DNA from 2 places in the Sphaerimonospora cavernae genome. Region 2 is predicted to be linked to the other one. Evidence: predicted binding sites of a transcription regulator. Region 2 holds the regulator's gene; the other holds the start of a gene.
The links. The regulator HrcA, encoded in region 2, represses chaperone genes, less so after heat shock. The targets are predictions, from matches to a motif close to TTGGCACTCTCNNNNNGAGAGTGCCAA.

Region 1: the regulator HrcA is predicted to act here: its motif matches at 5,809-5,835, upstream of groES (co-chaperone GroES).

Annotation. Positions count from the first base shown of each region.
Region 1 covers NZ_JBHMQT010000044.1:201,833-212,404, reverse strand. The annotation lists gene ACFHYQ_RS21065 (GuaB3 family IMP dehydrogenase-related protein) at 1-326, opposite strand, end outside; gene guaB (IMP dehydrogenase) at 366-1,853, opposite strand; gene ACFHYQ_RS21055 (DUF5319 domain-containing protein) at 2,291-2,668, shown strand; gene ACFHYQ_RS21050 (hypothetical protein) at 2,629-2,844, opposite strand; gene ACFHYQ_RS21045 (sigma-70 family RNA polymerase sigma factor) at 2,841-3,467, opposite strand; gene groL (chaperonin GroEL) at 3,717-5,342, opposite strand; gene groES (co-chaperone GroES) at 5,408-5,719, opposite strand; gene ACFHYQ_RS21030 (class I SAM-dependent methyltransferase) at 5,901-7,172, shown strand; gene ACFHYQ_RS21025 (FAD-dependent oxidoreductase) at 7,159-8,292, opposite strand; gene ACFHYQ_RS21020 (TetR/AcrR family transcriptional regulator) at 8,429-9,046, shown strand; gene tsaD (tRNA (adenosine(37)-N6)-threonylcarbamoyltransferase complex transferase subunit TsaD) at 9,105-10,142, opposite strand; gene rimI (ribosomal protein S18-alanine N-acetyltransferase) at 10,129-10,572, opposite strand, start outside.
Region 2 covers NZ_JBHMQT010000003.1:542,872-553,443, forward strand. The annotation lists gene dnaJ (molecular chaperone DnaJ) at 1-896, opposite strand, end outside; gene hrcA (heat-inducible transcriptional repressor HrcA) at 903-1,916, opposite strand; gene ACFHYQ_RS03075 (DUF3097 domain-containing protein) at 2,181-3,002, shown strand; gene hemW (radical SAM family heme chaperone HemW) at 2,993-4,222, opposite strand; gene ACFHYQ_RS03085 (glycoside hydrolase family 18 protein) at 4,347-5,633, shown strand; gene ACFHYQ_RS03090 (hypothetical protein) at 5,951-6,415, shown strand; gene ACFHYQ_RS03095 (M48 family metalloprotease) at 6,412-9,417, shown strand; gene lepA (translation elongation factor 4) at 9,468-10,572, opposite strand, start outside.

The DNA.
Region 1 (10,572 bases), on a different contig from region 2:
TCCTGCAGCCGCCGGGTCGCGGCCGCCTCATCGAGGGTGGCGACCTCCTCCAGCAGCGGTGCGGGGTCGTCGTAGCGCGTCCACAGCCCCTCCAGGTCCAGCACGGCCAGGCCGCCCAGCCGGCCGATCTCGATGGCCGTGGCCGGGGAGACCACGCTGTCCATCGGGCTCGCCACCAGCGGCAGGCCGAAACGGTAGGCATCGATCTGCCAGGAGATCGAGACCTCCTCGGGATCGCGGGTACGCCGGGATGGCACGATGCCGATCTCGTCCAGTGCGTACGCCCGCCGCCCGCTCTTGCCGCGCCCGATCTCCACCTGACTCATCGCCGCCTGTTCTCTTCTTCCTGACCGTTGAACGTGGTGTCAGCGCCGGTGGTAGTTCGGCGCCTCGACCGTCATCTGGATGTCATGCGGGTGGCTCTCGTTGAGGCCCGCCGCCGTGATGGGCATGAGCTGCGCCTTCTCGTGCAGCTCGGAGACCGTCCGGCAGCCGGCGTACCACATGCCCTGGCACAGCCCGCCGACGAGTTGGTGGGCCACCGCCGCGACTGGGCCGCGATAGGGCACCTGACCCTCGATGCCCTCGGGGATGTACTTGTCCTCCCCGGACACCTCGGCCTGGGCGTAGCGGTCCTTACTGAAGGACTCCCCGCCGCGCTCGCGGTTCCGTACGGCGCCGAGCGAGCCCATGCCCCGGTAGGACTTGAACTGCTTGCCGTTGATGAAGATCAGGTCGCCGGGCGACTCCTCGCAGCCGGCGAGCAGCGAGCCCAGCATGACCGTGTCGGCGCCGGCGGCCAGCGCCTTGGCGATGTCCCCCGAATACTGCAGGCCGCCGTCGCCGATGACCGGCACGCCCGCCGACGCGCAGGCCCGGGCCGCCTCGTAGATCGCGGTGAGCTGGGGGGCTCCCACGCCCGCGACGACGCGGGTGGTGCAGATGGAGCCGGGGCCCACGCCCACCTTGACCGCGTCCGCGCCCGCGTCCACCAGGGCCTGGGCCCCGGCCCGGGTGGCCACGTTGCCCGCGACCACGTCCACCCGCCCGTTGGCGTTGGCCTTCACCTTGGCGACCATGTCGCACAGGCCCTGGGAGTGCCCGTGGGCGACGTCCACCACGATGACGTCGGCCCCGGCCTCGATGAGGGCCGCCGCGCGCTGCTCGGCGTCGCCCGCGACGCCGATGGCCGCGCCGACCATGAGCCGCCCGTTGGCGTCCTTGGTGGCGAGGGGATACTGCTCGCTCTTGATGAAGTCCTTGACCGTGATGAGGCCCCGCAGCCGCCCGGCCTCGTCGACCAGTGGGAGCTTCTCCACCTTGTTCTGCCGGAGCAGCAGGAATGCCTCGTCACGGGAAACCCCGACGAGGGCCGTCACCAGCGGCATGGCGGTCATGACCTCGTGGACCGGCCTGCCGTGGTCGGTCTCGAACCGCATGTCCCGGTTCGTCACGATCCCTACCAACATGCCGTCGGCGCCGGTGACCGGTACACCGGAGATCCGGTACGTGGCGCACAGCCGCTCGACATCGGCCAGCGTGTCATCCGGAGAGCAGGTCACCGGGTTGGTCACCATCCCCGCCTCCGAGCGCTTGACCAGGTCGACCTGCTGGGCCTGGTCCTCGATCGAGAGGTTGCGGTGCAGGATCCCGATGCCGCCCTGACGGGCCATCGCGACGGCCATCCGGGCCTCGGTCACCGTGTCCATGGCCGCGGACACCAGTGGGATGCGCAGCGTGATGCTCCGCGACAGACGAGTCGTGGTGTCGGCCTCACCCGGCTGAAGATCCGAATAGGCGGGAACGAGGAGCACGTCGTCGAACGTGAGCCCCGGTTCGGTGAACTTGGCCATCTCCAACCCTCCTGCGCCGACCCCTCCTGCGCCAACCCGTCCCGCCTTGGCGGGGGGGTTGTTCCGCAGCACCGACGTCAGTCTATGGGTCGCACGCAAACCAAAAGTGGGGGGATCACGAATGATCCCCCCACCTTCACGGGCATCGCACCGGCCGCAGCCATCGAACCCCCCTCCGCGCCCGAGTGACGCGGCCACCGTGCTAACGCAAAGTCAATGATGCGTCACGGAACGTCAATGCGCAATGCCTGCGCGGAAATCCGCTGAACGTGTGCGGCGGCCGCAGTCAGCGGCACGACGACGGCGAGGGCGAACGACAGGCCCCGAAGATCAGATAGATGCCGGCCCAGAAACGGCGGCTGCTCGGCCGCTCCGACTCCTGTCGGCCGGGGCTCACTTTCCACCGCCGGGTCGGTCGTAGCCATAGGGTGGGATGCGTGCTGGAAGACGTCCCCCGCGATCCTTTCGCGGATGACCCCAACGACCCCGCAGGGGAGCTCGGAGCGCCGGACGACCCCGAGCCGCTGACCCATGCCGAGCGCGACGAGGCGCTGACCGACCTGGCCGACGTGGAGGTCTTCCGCTCCCTGCTGGAGCCTCAGGGCGTGCTCGGCCTGGTTCTCGACTGTCCGGAGTGCGGCGACCAGCATTACTTCGACTGGGACCTGCTCCGCGGCAACCTACGGCAGATGATCGACAACGGCCGACCGCAGGTGCACGAACCGGCCTATCGCCCAGACCCGGCCAACTACGTCAGCTGGGAGTACGCCAGGGGCTACGTGGACGGCGTGATCGACACGGAGGAGAGCCGGTAGTCGGCCGCCCCGCCCGCCTCGTCGACGTCGGCGACGAGCGCTTTGAGAAGCCGGACGGCGGGATCACTGAGCAGCCGGACGGCCGGGTCGGCGTCCGACTCCACGATCTCGCGACGTGCGAGCGCATCGAGGACGGTGTCGGTGAGCGCTGTGTCGTCCTCCACGTGGGCGGTCAAGCAATCGACTCCAGCTCGGCGATCTGCCGCAATCTGGCGAGAGCGCGATGCTGGGCAACCCGGACGGCACCTGGTGACATGCCCAGTACATTACCGGTCTCCTCGGCCGAGAGCCCCGATACCACCCGCAGGATCAGGAGCTCCCGCTGGTTTTCGGGAAGCCGCGAGAGCAGGGCCCGCGCACGTTGCGCCTCGATGTAACGCACCACGGTCTCCTCGGGCCCAGGCCTCTCGTCCGGCCCGTCCGGCAGGTCCTGCGTCGGCACCGCCGAGCGCACCGAACTGCGCAGCGCGTCCGCGACCTTGTGCGAGGCGATCCCGAACACGAACGACGCGAACGGGCGCCCCATGTCGCGGTAACGGGGCAGCGCCGACAGCACGGCGATGCACACCTCCTGGGCCACATCGTCCGCGATGTGATAATGACCCGAGACCCTGCCGAGCCTGGCTCTGCAGTAACGAACCACCATCGGGCGCAGATGTCCCAGCAAAGACTCGATCGCGGCGCGATCTCCCCGTACGGCGAGGCTCGTCAGTTCCCTGAGGTCGGACTCATCCGATCTCGTCGCAAGCCTTACCCCAGTTGCGGCGTCGGCGACGCGTCCCTCGGTCACGTTAGGCATGATGCCCGCCACGATCGTTCATGTCGTCATGGTTGACGGCTACGGATTGGTCACATTGACGCGCCGATAACGATAAGTAATCGAGCGATCACTAAACATTGGAACATTCCAACAACCTGTCCCTATTGCCGCTTATTCGGCCGGTGGTGGCCGGAAAAAAGTACGGCTCCCGCCTCGGGAGGCGGGAGCCGTACGCGGCTCGCGTCACCGGACCGCGGTCCGGTGATCAGCGCATCATGGGCTGAGGGCTCAGTGGCCGTGACCGTGGCCGTGACCGTGACCACCGGCGGCGGCGGGGGCCTCCTCCTCGGGCTTGTCCACCACGAGCGCCTCGGTCGTCAGCAGCATGCCGGCGATGGACGCGGCGTTCTGCACGGCCGACCGGGTCACCTTGACGGGGTCGATGACGCCCTGGGCCACCAGGTCGCCGTACTCACCCGTCGCGGCGTTGAGGCCCTCCCCGGCGTCGAGCGCGGAGATCTTGGAGACGACGACGTACCCCTCCATGCCGGCGTTCTCCGCGATCCAGCGGGCGGGCTCGACCAGCGCCTTGCGCACGATGCCGACACCAGTGGCCTCGTCGCCCGACAGGCCCAGGTCGTCCAGCTCCTTGGACACGTGCACCAGCGCGGAGCCGCCGCCGGAGACGATGCCCTCCTCGATGGCGGCACGGGTCGCGGAGATCGCGTCCTCGAGACGGTGCTTCTTCTCCTTGAGCTCCACCTCGGTGGCGGCGCCGACCCGCAGCACGCAGACGCCGCCGGCGAGCTTCGCCAGCCGCTCCTGCAGCTTCTCGCGGTCCCAGTCGGAGTCCGACTGCTCGATCGCCAGCTTGATCTCGCGGACCCGGTCCTCGATCGCCTGCGCGTCACCGGCGCCGTCGACGAGCGTGGTGTTGTCCTTGTTGATCACGATGCGACGGGCGGTGCCGAGCACCTCGAGGCCGACGTGCTCCAGCTTGAGGCCGACCTCCTCGCTGACGACCTGGCCGCCGGTGAGGATCGCGATGTCCTGCAGCATGGCCTTGCGCCGGTCGCCGAAACCGGGCGCCTTGACGGCGACGGAGGTGAAGGTGCCGCGGATCTTGTTGGTCACCAGGACGGCCAGGGCCTCGCCCTCGACGTCCTCGGCGATGACCAGCAGCTGCCGCTTGGTCTGGGCGACCTTCTCCAGCAGCGGCAGGAAGTCCGCGATCGAGGAGATCTTGCCCTGGTGGATCAGGACGTACGGCTCCTCGAGCACGGCCTCCATGCGCTCGGGGTCGGTCACCATGTAGTGCGACAGGTAGCCCTTGTCGAACTGGAGGCCCTCGGTGAACTCCAGCTCCAGGCCCATCGCGTTGGACTCCTCGACGGTGATGACACCGTCCTTGCCCACCTTGTCGAACGCCTCGGCGATCAGCTCACCGATCTTGGCGTCCTGAGCGGAGATCGTCGCGACATTGGCGATCTCCTTCTTGTCCTCGACGTGGCGGGCACTGTCGAGCAGCCGCTCGCTGACGGTCTTGGCCGCGACGTCGATGCCGCGCTTGAGCGCCAGCGGCGCGGCGCCGGCCGCGACGTTGCGCAGGCCCTCGCGGACCATCGCCTGGGCCAGCACGGTCGCCGTCGTCGTGCCGTCGCCGGCGATGTCGTTGGTCTTGGTCGCGACTTCCTTGGCGAGCTGCGCGCCGAGGTTCTCGTACGGCTTTTCGAGCTCGACCTCACGGGCGATCGTCACACCGTCGTTGGTGATGGTGGGCGCGCCGAACTTCTTGTCGATGACGACGTTGCGGCCGCGCGGGCCGAGGGTCACCTTGACCGCGTCGGCGAGGGCGTTCACGCCACGCTCGAGAGCGCGCCGCGCGTCCTCTTCGAACTCCAGGATCTTGGGCATTCACGTCTCCTTCTGAGCAGTGAGCCCCGGGCACGTGTCCCGGGGCTCCGCATGCCGTACGCGGCTTACTTCTCGATGATGGCGAGCACGTCGCGAGCGGAGAGCACCAGGTACTCCTCGCCGCCGTACTTGACCTCGGTGCCGCCATACTTGCTGTAGAGGACGACGTCGCCCTCCTTGACGTCGAGCGGGATCCGCTTCTTGCCGTCCTCGTCCCAGTTGCCCGGGCCCACCGCGAGGACCTTGCCCTCCTGCGGCTTCTCCTTGGCGGTGTCCGGGATGACCAGGCCGGAGGCGGTGGTCTGCTCGGCCTCAAGCGGCTGGACCACGATGCGGTCGCCGAGCGGCTTAACGGGAACCTTGGTGGCGGTCGTCACGATCGGACCTCCCCTTCAGATTGCGATGAATGAGCTGAAGAGGCGACCAGCGGCCTGCCGTCGCGGGTGTCAGACCAGTCTCGTCGCAGTTGGCACTCTCTACGGGTGAGTGCCAACACGAAACAGTATGCAAGTGCGCCCGGACAGTCAACACGAACCCGCCTCGCAGGTCAGATGGGGCATGACCGGAAGCCTCCGATCAGCGGTAGCGTCGGTGGGCGTGGACCTCGACGCGTTTCGCCAACTACTCGCGCCCGAAGGACGCCGGGCCCTGGCCGAGGCCGTGGATCTCGTGGCCGCCGGCGCCGAGCCGGTCGCCGCGGTCACGGCGCTGCGCAGGACATACTCCCCCGCGCTGACCTCGGCCTCGCTCACCCAGGCGACGCTGCGCCGCCGGGCCGAGGCCAAGTTCGGCGCGGACGCGGCCGCCATGTACTTCACCCCGCACGGCCTCGAACAGGCCACCCGCGCCGAGGTCGCCGCACACCGCGCCCGCCGGATCGCGGCACTCGGCTCGAAGTCGGCCACGGCGGCGGGAACGGGGCCGAGGGTGCTCGACGTGTGCTGTGGGATCGGCGGCGACCTCGTCGCGCTCGCCCGCGCCGGCTGCCCGGTGGACGCGGTGGATCTCGACCCGCTCACCGCCGAGGTCGCCCGCGCCAACGCCTCCGCGCTGGGCCTGTCCTCACCGGACCTGCCCGCCCCGGTCCGGGTCCGTACGGCGGACGCCGCGCAGTGCGATCCCCGCGGATATGACCTGATGTTCGCCGATCCGGCCAGGCGGAGCGTCAGGGGCCGCGTATTCGACCCGATGGCCTACTCCCCCGCCTGGCCGACGGTGCTCGAACTGGTCGCCCGGGCGCCTGTCGCCTGCGTGAAGGTCGCCCCGGGCATCCCGTACGAGTTCATCCCGGACGGCGCGGAGGCCGAATGGGTCTCCTACAAGGGCGAGGTGAAGGAAGCGGCCATCTGGACCGGGACCGCCTGGACCGGGACGGGCACGGAGGGCCGCCGGGCGACGCTGCTGCCCTCCGGCGCGACACTGACGTCCACCGGCGCCGAGGTGGCCGCCGGGCCGGTGGGCCGGTACCTCTACGAGCCCGACGGAGCCGCGATCCGGGCGCACCTGGTGGCGGAGGTCGCCGAGATCGTCAAAGGACACCTGCTCGACCCGCGGATCGCCTACATCACCGGTGACCGTGCCGTCGCAACCGAATGGGCGGCATGCTACGAGATCACCGACGTCATGCCTTTCTCGCTCAAGCGGCTGCGCGTGGCGCTCCGGGAGCGGGACATCGGAAACGTCACCATCAAGAAACGCGGATCGGCGGTCGATATCGAACGACTGCGTAAAGACCTCCGGCTTTCCGGGGCAAATTCGACAGTGATCACACTGACTCGAATCGGAGATCGGCCGTACGCCCTGCTATGTCACCCGGTCAAACCCGACTGAACGGTCCGAGGTCGGGCAGGGCCAGCAGGGAGTCGGCGCCGTGTTCGAGAAGCCGGGAAATTTCAGCTGAGCGCGCAAGCATCGTTTTCTCGTAGCCGTGCACGGCGTCATCGACGGTGGCGGAGCGAACGAGTGCGAGCGCGAGTTCGGCAGCGTCGAGCATGGCGAGGTTGACGCCGACGCCCAACGGCGGCATGAGGTGCGCGGCGTCTCCGAGAAGCGTCACACTGGGCGAGTGCTCCCAGGTGTGCGACACCGGCAGGGCGAAGAGCGGGCGATCGACGTAGGCGCCGTCGTTGTCAGTGATCAACCGGAGCATCCGGGGTGACCAGGACGCGTACTCGCCGAGGAGATGTGCGCGGATGCCCTCGGTGTCCTCGGGGCGTAGCCCGTTGACCGCGATCCAGTCCACGGGGACGCGCCGCATGATGTAGACGCGCATGTGGCCGCCGCTGTTCCGCTGCGCGAAGAGGCCGCGCTCCCCGTCGGCCGCGTGGGCGCTGCCTTTCCCGACCAACTCGGACAGCTCGGGGTGCGCGTTCTCCATGTCCTCGAACCATGCCTCGAGAAAACCGACCCCGGTGTAGTACGGCGTCGCGGGCGACACGGCAGCGCGGACACGGGAGAAGGCGCCGTCCGCACCGATCACGAGATCCGCCTCAACAGCCGTCCCGTCGGCGAACGTCAACGTTCGCGGCCCCTCGGCCGGTCCGCTCACAGATTCGAGAGTACGTCCCCACTGAACCGTCCCCGCGGCGAGTGAGCGCAGCAGGAGACCGCGAAGCTGGCCGCGGTCGATCTCGGGGCTGATCGTTTCGCCCTCGTCCGGCACATGGTGGGAAAGCATGCTCCCCACCGGGTCCATCCGGCGCATCTCCTGCCCCTCGAACCTGGCGAGCGCGAAGAACTCCTCCAGCAGGCCCGCTTCACGGAGTGCGAACTGGCCGTCTTCCTCGTGCAGGTCGAGCGAGCCTCCCTGGTTCCTGGAGTTCACCTCCGGATCGCGGTCGTACACGGTCACCGGGATGCCGTGCCGCTGCAGGATGCGGGCGCATGTGAGGCCTCCCGGGCCGGCGCCGATGATGCTGATCCGCGCGTTCGCGGGCATTGGAGAGTCCACGGTGGTTCCTTTCGTCGGTCTGGCGCCGCGATCTCCACGGGCGGCACCCCTACGGAGACCACCAAAGCAGAAGCGAGTACATAAGTGCAACCGTTACGGTTATTGCTCCACTCCAGGTTTGGGATATGGTGACGCCATGCCCGACTCTCCGACCGCTGGTCGTCGCGAGCGCAAGAAGGCCGCGACGAGGCAGGCCATCGCCGACGCCGCCCTGGATCTCTTCCTGGAGCACGGTTTCGAACGCGTGAGCGTCCGCGACATCGCCGACAGGGCCGACGTGTCGACGACGACCCTCTTCGCGCACTTCCCAAGCAAAGAGGCACTGGTCTTCGACCGCGAGGAGAAAGTTGAGGCAGAGCTGACCGCCGCCGTCCGGGAACGGCCCAAGGACCAGGGTGTGGTCGAGGCGCTCCGCGACCACGCGCTGAGCTCCTGGGTGCCGATCGTTTCGGATCCTCGTCTAGATCGGTTCAACGCGCTGGTGGACCAGACACCCGCGCTCCGCGAGTACGCGGAGCGTATGTGGATGCGGCATGCGGACGTCCTCGGCGCCGTGATCGCCGAGGAACTCGGCCGGGCGACGGACGATCTCGCATGCGCGGCACTCGCACGGTTCGTCCTGGAAATCCCGACCCTGTCCAGGGGTCGACACGATCCACGCGCGGCCGTGAAGACAGTGTTCGACCTACTGAACCGCGGTTGGCGGTCACACCATGATTCTGAGGATGTGCTTGCCGGCCCTCACCAGAGCTGACGCATCGAGGCGGATCCGCCCTGACGGAGAGGCGGGCCGCCGGCGGTGATCGGTCAGTTCACACGTGGACGGTCGTGATCGGCAGGGATGAGTCGGCCGGGATGTCCAGCGACGACGACGCCACGCCGGCCGCGACCAGGTCGGCTCCGAGCGCGGCGACCATCGCGCCGTTGTCCGTGCACAGCCCGGGCCGGGGCACCCGCAGCCGCACTCCCGCCGCGTCGCAGCGCTCCTGCGCCAGCACCCGCAGCCGCGAGTTGGCCGCCACTCCGCCACCGATCAGAAGGTCCTTGACGTCGTACCGCGCGCAGGCCTGCAGCGCCTTGCGGGTGAGCACGTCGACGACCGCCTCCTGGAACGACGCGGCCACGTCGGCCACCGACACGGGCTCTCCTGCCGCCTCACGTGCCTCCACCCACCGAGCCACCGCCGTCTTCAGCCCGGAGAAGGAGAAGTCCAGCGTGCCGTCGTCGTACTTCCCCCTGGGGAACGCGACAGCCGTACCCGAGCCCTCACGGGCGGCCCGGTCGATGTACGGGCCACCGGGGAACGGCAGGCCGAGCACGCGCGCGACCTTGTCGAACGCCTCGCCGGCCGCGTCGTCCACGGTCGAGCCCAGCGAGACCACGTCCTGTGCGACATCAGGCACCAGCAGCAGCGAGGAGTGGCCGCCGGAGACCAGCAGTGCGATCGCCGGCTTGGGCAGCGGGCCGTGTTCGAGCTGGTCGACGGCCACGTGCGCGGCGAGGTGGTTGACCCCGTAGAGCGGGACACCGAGGCCCATGGCGTACGCCTTGGCGGCGGCGACCCCGACCAGCAGAGCACCCGCCAGGCCGGGTCCGGCGGTGACCGCGACCGCGTCGACGTCGGACAGCCGCAGGCCCGCCGCGGCCAGCGCGCCCTCCACCGTCGGCGCCATCGCCTCCAGGTGGGCGCGTGAGGCCACCTCCGGGACCACGCCGCCGAACCGGGCATGCTCGTCCATGCTGGAGGCGATCGTGTTGGCCAGCAGCGTGTGACCGCGGACGATGCCCACGCCGGTCTCATCGCAGGAAGTCTCGATCCCCAAGACGATCGGCTCGTCAGTCCTGCTCATGGCGCTCCCCCGTTCGATCCAGCTCCTTCACCATCGTTATCGCGTCCATCCCGTCGTCGTAGTAGCGTCGCCGCAGCCCGAGCGGCTGGAAACCGAACCGCTCATACATCGCCTGTGCGGGGGCGTTGTCGGCGCGCACCTCGAGGAACACCGACCGCGCGCCGCGTCGTACGGCCTCCGCGAGCAGCGCGTCCATCATCGCGGCGCCGACACCGGAGCGGCGGTGCCCGGCCAGGACCGCGATCGTCTGGATGTCGGCCTGGTCGGCCGCGGCCGCGAGCCCGGCGTATCCGACGATTTCCCCACCCGCCTCCGCGACCACATAGTGCCGGGTGCGTGGCTGGTCCCGCAGCTCACCGCGCATCATCGACTCACTCCACGCGTCGGCCGGGAACGTGCCGCGCTCGATCTCCATCACCGCGGGCAGGTC
Region 2 (10,572 bases):
GTGCCGGGCCGTACGTCGATCTCATGCGCGCCGTCCAGCGTGTCGATGCTGAGCGAGGTGCCGAGGGCGGCGGCCGTCATCGGAATGTGCACGGTGCAGTGCAGGTCGTCGCCCCGGCGCTCGAAGATCTGGTGCGGACGCTCGGCGATCTCCAGGAAGAGGTCGCCGGGGGGCCCGCCGCCGGGGCCGACCTCGCCCTCGCCTGCGAGCTGGATGTGGGTGCCGTCCTCGACGCCGGCCGGGATCCTCACCTTGAGCGTCCTGCGGGTGCGCACCCGGCCCTCGCCGGAGCACTCCATGCACGGGTGGCGGATCACGCTGCCGTAGCCCCCGCACTGCGGGCACGGACGGGAGGTCATGACCTGACCGAGGAACGAACGGGTCACCTGGGAGACCTCGCCGCGGCCGTGGCACATGTCACAGGTGTCGGGGTGGGTGCCAGACGCGGCGCCCGAGCCCTGGCAGACGTCGCACAGCACCGCCGTGTCGACCACGATCTCCCGGGTGGTGCCGAACGCCGTCTCCGCCAGGTCGAGCTCGACCCGGATCGTGGCGTTTCGTCCCCGCCGAGCCCGCGAGCGCGGCCCGCGGGAGGCGCCGGCCGAGCCGAAGAACGCGTCCATGATGTCGCTGAACGGGAAACCCGCACCGAAGCCGCCCGCACCGGCGCCGGCGCCCCCACCGAACGGGTCGGCGCCGAGGTCGTACATGCGGCGCTTGTTCGCGTCGGACAGCACCTCGTACGCCTGAGTGATCTCCTTGAACCGTTCCTGGGTCTCGGGATCGGGATTGACGTCCGGATGCAGCTCGCGGGCGAGCCGCCGATACGCCTTCTTGATCTCGTCCGAGCCGGCGTCGCGGCGGACTCCGAGGATCTCGTAATAGTCCTTTGCCACTGCCACTTATGACCCCGCCAGGATCTGGCCGACGTAGCGCGCAACGGCGCGCACCGCACCCATCGTCACCGGATAGTCCATTCGCGTCGGGCCCAGCACTCCGAGCCGGGCCAGTTCCTTGTCGCCCGAACCGTACCCCGCGGCCACGATAGAGGTGCCCCGCAGCCCGCTGTAGGGGTTCTCCGAACCGATCCGGACGGTGAGTTCAGAAATTCCGGCGGTCTCACCGAGGAGCCGCATGAGGACCACCTGCTCCTCCAGCGCCTCCAGCACGTCGCGCAGTCCCACGCTGAAGTCGGCGGCGGCGAGGTTCGCGGCGCCGGCGAACACGATCTTCTCTTCGTGCCTCTCCACGAGCGTTTCGAGGAGCACGGAGAGGATCGTGACGGCCACCTGCCGGTCCTCGGGCGGCAGCCGCTCTGGGAGGTCGGCGACGGTCTCCGGCACCATGGACAGGCCACAGCCGTCCAGGCAGCTGTTGAGCACCGCGCGCAGGTTCCCGATCCGGTCGTCGGCGACCTCCTCGGGGAGATCGATCACCCGCTGCTCGACGCGGCCGGTGTTCGTGATCAGCACGAGCATGACCCGCCGCTCGGCCAGAGGCACGATCTCCACGTGCCTGATCGACGACCTCGTAAGCGAGGGGTACTGGACCACGGCCACCTGCCGGGTGAGCTGCGCGAGCAGGCGCACCGTGCGCATGACGATCTCATCGAGGTCCACCGCTCCGGCGAGGAACGTCTCGATCGCCCTGCGCTCCGCCCCGGACAGCGGTTTGATCGACGAGAGTCGGTCGACGAACAGCCGGTAGCCCTTGTCGGTCGGCACTCTTCCCGCGCTCGTGTGCGGCTGACGGATGTATCCCTGCTCCTCCAGCGCCGCCATGTCGTTACGGATCGTCGCCGGGGAGACCCCGAGGTTGTGCCGGTCCGTGAGGGCCTTGGAGCCCACCGGCTCATTGGTGGACACGTAGTCCTCGACGATGGCACGCAGCACCGCCAGCTTGCGGTCGTCGAGCAATGTGTCACCTCCCTGTGCCTGCGGAACCCTTGTGCCTGAGAAACGCCGCCTCTGGCACTCTGTGTTCCCGAGTGCCAAGTGTACGGCCCCCGCGACCGGTGGTGCGATAACGCTGGCGACACAGTGGACAAGCAGCCCCAAGTGTGTCGCGAGGGATATTTTTCTCACATTCCGACAATCCACTACCCGAGGGAGCGCCCCCACCGGGCGGTGCGATTCGCCACCTCGCACGCGAGTGTTCCCGCGTTTGCTAGCGTTCCCGGCATGTATGGGCGGGACGTGCTTTCCGGCGACTGGCGGCGGCCCCGACGCGGGCAGATCCCCGAGATCCCCGCCGAGCTCGACCTCGTGGTCGAGGACGCGGAGGGCCGGTTCTGCGGCGCGGTCGTGGCCTGCGACAAGGAGGCCGTCACCCTGGAGGACCGGTGCGGCCGGCGACGGGTCTTCCCGCTGTCGCCCGCGGGGTTCCTCCTCGACGGCAGGCCCGTCACTCTGGTACGGCCGGCCGCCGCATCGAAGGGACCCCGCCGGAGCGCCTCCGGGTCCATCGCGGTCGAAGGGCTGCGGGCCCGCGTCGCCAGGGAGAGCCGGATCTACGTCGAGGGGGTGCACGACGCCTCCCTGGTGGAGAAGATCTGGGGACACGACCTGCGGGTTGAAGGCGTGGCCGTCGAGTTCCTGGAGGGAGTCGACGACCTGCCCGCCATCGTCGCGGAGTTCGCCCCCGGGCCGGAGCGGCGGCTGGGCGTGCTCGTCGACCACCTCGTGCCCGGTTCGAAGGAGAGCCGCATCGCCGCCCGGGTGTCGGGAGACCATGTGCTGGTCGTCGGCCATCCGTACGTGGACGTCTGGCAGGCGGTCAAGCCGGCCGTGCTCGGCATCCCTGCCTGGCCGGACGTGCCAAGGGGCGTCCCCTGGAAGGAGGGCGTGATCACGGCCCTGGGCTGGCGGATGGACCCCCAGGAAGCGTGGCGCCACATCCTCGGACGCGTGGGCGCGTACACCGACCTGGAGCCCGAACTCCTCGGCCGCGTCGAAGAGCTGATCGACTTCGTCACCCACCCCACCGCGGACACTCAGCCGTAGGCGAGGGCGAGGTCACGGATCAGGGCGTCGGCGAGGAGGCGGCCGCGCAGCGTTAGCACGGCCCGGCCGCGCTTGAAAGGCTCCACCTCCAGCAGACCATCGGCCAGCGCGCGGGCGCACGCCGTACGCGCTCCGGGGACGATGCCGGACAGTGGGAAGCCGCACGACAGGCGCAACTCCAGCATCAGCCGCTCGACGGCCTGATCGCCGGGGGTGAGCACCTCACGGGCGTGGGCCGGCGAGGACCCCGACGCGAGGCGGGCGGCGTAGGCGGCCGGATGCTTGACGTTCCACCACCGGGTCCCACCGACGTGGCTGTGCGCGCCCGGCCCGGCCCCCCACCAGTCGCCACCGGTCCAGTAGAGCAGGTTGTGACGGCAGCGCGCCTCGTCCGTCACGGCCCAGTTGGAGATCTCATACCAGTTCAGGCCGGCCGCCGACAGCTTCTCCTCGGCGATGAGGTAGCGGTCGGCCGCCACGTCGTCGTCGGGCATCGGCAGCTCACCGCGGCGGATGCGGGCGGCCAGCCGGGTGCCGTCCTCGACGATGAGCGAGTACGCCGAGACATGGTCGGGGCGGGCGGCCAGGGCGGCGTCCATGGAGGCCCGCCAGTCGTCGTCGCTCTCCCCCGGCGTGCCGTAGATCAGGTCGAGGTTGACGTGTTCGAAGCCGGCCTCGCGCGCCTCGCGTACGGCCTGGGCCGCCCGCCCGGGGGTGTGCCGGCGGTCGAGCACCCGCAGCACGTGCTCGGCGGCGCTCTGCATGCCGAAGCTCATCCGGGTGAAGCCGCCGCTCCGCAACGTCTCCAGCTGTGCCGGGTCGACGGACTCGGGGTTGGCCTCGGTGGTCACCTCGGCGCCGGGGGCCAGGCCGAACTCCTCGCCGATCGCACGGAGGATCCGTACCAGATCGGCCGCCGGCAGCAGCGTCGGCGTGCCGCCGCCGAAGAACACGGTCTCGACGGGTGGCGCGGCGTCCCCCAGCACCCGGCGGGCCAGCCGTATCTCCGCGACCACCGTGTCCGCGTAGTCCCGTCGCGACGCGCCCGGGCCCAGTTCCTCGGCCGTGTAGGTGTTGAAGTCGCAGTAGCCGCAGCGGGTCAGGCAGAACGGCACGTGCACGTAGAAGCCGAACGGGCGGGAGCCCAGCCCGGCCAGCGCGCCGGGCGGCAGCGCACCGGAGGCGGGGACGGGGTCGCCGTCGGGAAGCACGGAAGGCACGCCTACCAGTCTGCCGCCCAATGACCGATGCCATTGACGCCCCGATGGCCGCGGTCTACGATCCTGCTCAATTTATAAGAAAGTTTCTTATAAGTTCTTCCCCCCCAAGCATCTGAGGAGAATCGTGCGACGACTTCTCAAGAACACCCTCGTCCTCGCGGTCGCCACCGGCCTCGCGGCCACCGCCGTACCGTCGGCGGCACAGGCCGACGCGCAGGGACGCCCCGGCCAGGACCGGTACAAGCGGGTGGCCTACTTCGTCCAGTGGGGCATCTACGGGCGCGACTACCACGTCAAGGACATGGAGACCAGCGGCGCGGCGGCCAAGCTGACCCATGTCAACTACGCCTTCGGAAACGTGGGCGAGGAGGGCACGTGTGTGTCCTTCGACAGCTGGGCCGACTGGGAGCGCGGGGTCCCCGCCGAGCAGAGTGTCGACGGCGTGGCCGACGCCGACGACCAGCCGCTCAAGGGCAACCTCAACCAGCTCAAGAAGCTCAAGGCCAAGCACCCCGGGCTGAAGGTCCTCATGTCGCTCGGCGGGTGGAGCGGCTCGAAGTACTTCTCCGACGCGGTGCTCACTCCCGAGGCGCGGACCAAGCTCGCCGCCTCGTGCGTGGACCTCTGGCTGAAGGGCAACCTGCCCGGCCTGCCGGCGGGCACCGGTGCCGGGGTGTTCGACGGCATCGACCTCGACTGGGAGTGGCCCGGCTCTGACGGCAACGAGGGCAACATCATCCGCCCCGAGGACAAGCGGAACTTCACGCTCTTCGTAACCGAGTTGCGCCGCCAGATGAAGGCGTTCGACCGCACGAGCGAGCTCACCGCGTTCCTCCCCGCCGCCGCCGCCAAGATGGACGCCGGCTTCGAGGTCCGCAAGGTCTTCGACCAGCTCGACTTCGCCACTGTCCAGGGCTACGACCTGCACGGCACCTGGGAGACGCGGACCGGCCACCAGGCCAACCTGCTGACCGACCCGCGCGACCCCAACCCGGTGCGCTACAGCGTGGACCAGAGCGTCAAGGACCTGATCTCCCGGGGCGCGCCCAAGCAGAAGATCGTCATCGGCGTCCCCGCGTACGGCCACGGCTGGACCGGCGTGAAGACCAAGGGCAAGGGCAACGGCCTGTACGCCCCGGCCACCGGAGCCGCCCCCGGTAAGTGGGAGGCCGGCAGCGAGGACTACAAGGACCTGGTCAAGAAGCCCGGCAAGCGCTACCGCGACATGCTGACCGGCACGATGTGGCTGTACGACGGCAACGAGTTCTGGTCCTACGACGACCCGACCGTCATGCTGCAGAAGGCGACCTACATCCGGCTCAAGGGCCTGGGCGGCTCGATGATGTGGTCGATCGACCAGGACGACGCCAAGGCGTCCCTCACCTCGGCGCTGTACTCCATCCTGCGCTGAGCTGAGATCACAGATATCGGGGGGCGGCCGGGGCCGGAGCGTTTCGCTCCGGCCCCGGCCCCTTTTCAGCATGATCCGGCGAGGATCCCCGGGCGTTCGGGCCCGTTCCGGCGGGAAGGGTGGGACTCCGACATCGCGGTGCGCCGAGGCGGCACCGATTACGGCCTCGCTCCGGAATCACGGGACGCACGGCGGCCGATGACTGTAGCATCGCGCCTGGAAGGCCGATTCCGCTCCGAAGTCAGCGAACTTCCACCCGGGATGGGAGGTCGAACATACAGCCCGAACAGCCCGCTGAGGTCCTGGTCCGTGACGTCGTGCAAAGGGTCGTGGCCGACTGCGCGCCGGAGGAGACGGTCGTGGTCGAGGGGCTGCTGCGCCACAGCGACGCCGAGGTGCTGGCCCGGCTGCGCCGACGCAGACACAGGCGCGATCCGCTCGGCTTTGGAGTCGCCGACATCGCTGCTCTGGTGACCCCGCTGCTGTGGTTGGCGCTGGAAAGCGCCCGCCAGAAACTGGCCGACGCGGTCGTGGACGGGGCGACGCGCGGCTCGGCGTCATTATGGCGGCGCGTTCTGCGCCGGAAAGCGGAGCCCGAGGTCATCCCCGCCCTCACCCGTGAGCAGCAGGCGATGGTCAAGCAGATGGTCCTTGAGGCGGCCGCCGAGGCCGGGCTGTCGCCGAATCGGGCCAAGCGGATCGCCGACGGCGTCGTTGCCGCCCTGGCACTGGCCGAGCCGGGCGAGCCCCCTGGTGAAGTCGATGTGAGGGAGCCGCGGTGACCATCGTCGAGCCTGGCCGGACCAGGCTCGACGAACGGATACTCGGCCCTGGCACGAACTCCCGCTTCGCGCTGATGCTGCTACTACTCGTGACCGCCAGCGGTTACATGCTGGTGCCGGTATTGTCCGCTCTCCGCCCTGGCGACTACATAGGGTGCGAGTTGGCGGCCGGCGTCGACATCGGTCTCGAATCCTCCCATAGGATCGCATCGGCAACGCGTATGGTGGGGCAGGCGCTGGCGTTCCTCCCATGCGTGGCCCGGTACGCGCCGCCTCCACCGTTGTGGCAGCTCCTGGCCGGGCCCGTGGTGGTCATCGCCGCAGCAGCGGCGGTCACGATCCTGCTACCGCTGTGGAAACAGCGTCCCGGCCGCTGCATTCGCCTGAACCTTGTTGCCGGCGGCTCCGAGGTCGCCGCGCGCATCGAGGAACTCGCCGCGGGTCGCGTCGCGCAGGTGCCGGAACTGTTCTTCGCACCGGCCGCGACCACCAAGAGCGCCGCGGTATTCGGCACCAACGGCCGCCCCCGGCTGCTTCTGGACGGCGGACTGGTCGCCTGCCGCACCACCGACCCGCAGACGTTCGACGCTGTTGTCCTGCACGAACTCGGCCACGTCGCCAACCGGGATCTCACGATCACCTACGCCACCGTCACCCTGTGGCGGGCCTTCATCACGCTGGTCGTCATCCCGTCCCTGCTGTGGTGGTCGGGACTCGGGGTGTTCGGCATCGCGGCCGGCGCCGGTCCGACGCTCACCGCCGTGAGCATGCGCTATCCGGCCGTTCCCGTGATCACCGCCATCGTGATGTACTTCGCCCGTGCGGACGTGCTGCGCAGCAGGGAGCTGTATGCCGACCTGACGGCCAACCGGTGGGGCGCGCCGCTGGCGCATATCTGGGCCATGAAGCCCACCGCGGCCGAGCACCGGCGTCGGCACCGGTTGGCGAGCGTCCTGCTGGACCAGGTGCGCACCCATCCGAGGTGGGAGATCCGCCGTGATGCCCTCGACGACCCGGCGCCGCTCTTCGCGGTGAGTTCACTGCTGATGTTTCTGACCGGCACCAGCGCCATGCTGATGCACTCCCACCTGACAGGGCACACCGCACTTCACGTCGCCGTGTTGAGCGCCTGGCTCGGGCAGGGCCTCGCCGCCGTTCCGGCCACCGTGGTCGCGGCGGCCGCCACACCAGTGCTGTGGCGGACGGTGGTCCGCGCCGCCGTGCTGGACCGGCCGGCGCCCACCGGTGTGCGGGCCGGGCTGTGGCTGGGTCTGGGACTGATCGCCGGGTCGCTGATCAGCGGCCAGGCCACGGGGTACCTGTGGCTGCCCGGCAGATGGTGGGTGCTGATGCTGGTCATAGCCATCGCAGTCGCCGTGACGTGCTGGACCTCTCAGTGCGCTCGCCTCGCCGCCGCTTCCTGGCCGGGCCGGTCGCTACGATGGCCGCTGGCGCTGTGCCTGATCACAGGCTGGCTGATCTTCTCGGCGTGGTTCTCCTGGTGGAACAGCCACGGGGCGATGTACGCCGCCGGATTCTGGTACGACCCGGCTGGCCTGCGATCGTCCATCGCGTACTGGTTCCCCGGAGCAGGTACCGCCCGCCCGGACACGACCGCCGTCATGGCCCCGACGATCACCTTGCTGCGAGAAGCGGCGTACCAGCCGCTGACCCCTGTGTCCGCCGTCGCAGCCTGGATCACGCCCTTTGTCCTGTGGGTCGCGGGCACCGCCGGGCGCGGCCCCGGCTGGCGCCGCTCACTGGACGCCGCCGGCGGAGAGCGCGCAGCGGCTGATACCACCGCTCCCGTGTTATGGCAGGTGCCCGCGCTGCGGCAAGCCATCGCGCCCGCGCTGATCGGAGCGGCGGTCACAGCCGTCGGCGTCGCCGCAGTCCAGGCATGGCTGCACACCCTGCATGCCGGACCGGGGCAACGCGGCGGCATGTACGCCTTCAGCTACGCGGTCTGGTCCCTGTGGGCGGTCGCCGCCGGCGCACTCGTCACCGCCCTGGTCGCGGCGGCCTCGGCCCGGTTCCGGTTGCTGACCATGCTCATCGCCACGGGAATCAGCACGCTGCTCGGCCTGGGCGCCGCAACCGCGCTGATCTCCATCGACGGATGCGTCCAACCGTTGAACGTCCTCAATGACAGCTGCAGCTGGCGTCCGGCCTGGCGGCAACTGCAGGGCGGCAACATGTTCGGCCTGGTCGCGCACAGTACGCTGCTCATAGCCCCGGTCGCCGCGGTGGCAGCCGCGGCGCCGACGGCCCTGTTCCGCCTCGCCCTGCAGGCGATCCATGTGAAGGACGGCATACCGGCGCCCAGGCCGGTTGCGACCATCTCACGCTCCAGGACTGGAAGACGGTACGCCGGCGCGGTGCTGTCAGCAGCGGGCGTACCTGGTTCGGCTCTTGCGATCGTGGCAGTGTTGATGGCGGGTGACGCCGAAGAGCAGGTCGCGAGCAAGGCACAGCTAATGACGGTCACCACGCAGGCTACCTTTCAGCGGACGGCGGGTCTGCCAGTTCTGCCGGTATCGCCGGATATGCGCCGACAGCAGGTTCATGCCTGGTATCAGCTCGGTGGCCGATACCTTCTCGACAATGCCGTTCACAACAGCAGATGGATGACGGCACAACTGCGCCCGGCGGTGCTCGACCACCACCTGGCGGCCACCGCCGATCTCATGTCCAGGATGCGATCGGTGTGCCAGAACATGAGAAACCTGGCCGCCTGGGAACCCGTCTACTTCCAGGTCCCCGACCCGGCCGCGCAGGCACACTGGCACCGGTTCGCGGTGATCGCCGGGAGCGCGGGTCCAGCGTGCATCCAGGCCGTCGACCACGAAAACGTCAATGCGTTCAGCGAGTCCATGATCGAACTCCTGGCCGCGGCCAAGCAGGTCATCGCCACCTCAGACCGGATCAGCGCGATCATCGATGATCCCTCCGACCCCGTCTACCAGGGTGAGCCGACAGCGCCGCCTCCACCCCGTCTGTGAGGTGAAGGCCGACCATCGGGCTTGATGACACGTCCGCTCGGCTTGCCGTACTATTTCTTGCCCTTGTCGGCGGACCCGGAGTCGGTGGACAGGGCGGCGACGAACGCCTCCTGCGGCACCTCGACGCGGCCCACCATCTTCATCCGCTTCTTGCCTTCCTTCTGCTTCTCCAGCAGCTTGCGCTTACGGCTGATGTCACCGCCGTAGCACTTGGCGAGCACGTCCTTGCGTATTGCCCGGATGTTCTCCCGGGCGATCACGCGAGCGCCGATGGCCGCCTGGATGGGCACCTCGAACTGCTGCCTCGGGATGAGCTCCTTGAGCTTCTTGGCCATCTCGACGCCGTAAGCGTACGCCTTCTCACGGTGGACGATCGCGCTGAACGCGTCGACGGCCTCGCCCTGCAGGAGGATGTCGACCTTCACGAGGTCGGCCTCCTGCTCGCCCTGCGGCTCGTAGTCGAGTGAGGCGTAGCCGCGGGTCTTCGACTTGAGCTGGTCGAAGAAGTCGAAAATGATCTCCCCGAGGGGCATCGTGTAGCGGATCTCGACCCGGTCCTCCGAGAGGTAGTCCATGCCGAGAAGCTGCCCCCGGCGCCCCTGGCACAGCTCCATGATGCCGCCGATGAACTCGGCCGGCGCGAGCAGCGTGGCCTTGACCATCGGCTCGAAGATCTGCCCCACCTTGCCCTCGGGGAACTCGGAGGGGTTGGTGACGACGAGCTCGCGGCCGTCCTCCATCACGACCCGGTAGATGACGTTCGGCGAGGTCGAGATCAGCGACAGGTTGAACTCCCGCTCCAGCCGCTCCCGCACGATCTCCATGTGCAGCAGGCCGAGGAACCCGCAGCGGAAGCCGAAGCCGAGCGCGGCCGAGGTCTCCGGCTCGTAGACGAGCGCGGCGTCGTTCAGCCGCAGCTTGTCGAGCGCGTCGCGCAGCTCGGGGTAGTCGTCGCCGTCGATCGGATAGAGCCCGGAGTACACCATGGGCTTGGGATGCTCGTAGCCGCCCAGTGGCTCGCCGGCCTGCTTGACCGCGCTGGTGACCGTGTCACCCACCCGGGACTGGCGGACGTCCTTCACCCCGGTGATCAGATAACCCACCTCGCCGACGCCGAGACCCTGGTCGGCGGGCCGCGGCTCGGGCGAGATGACG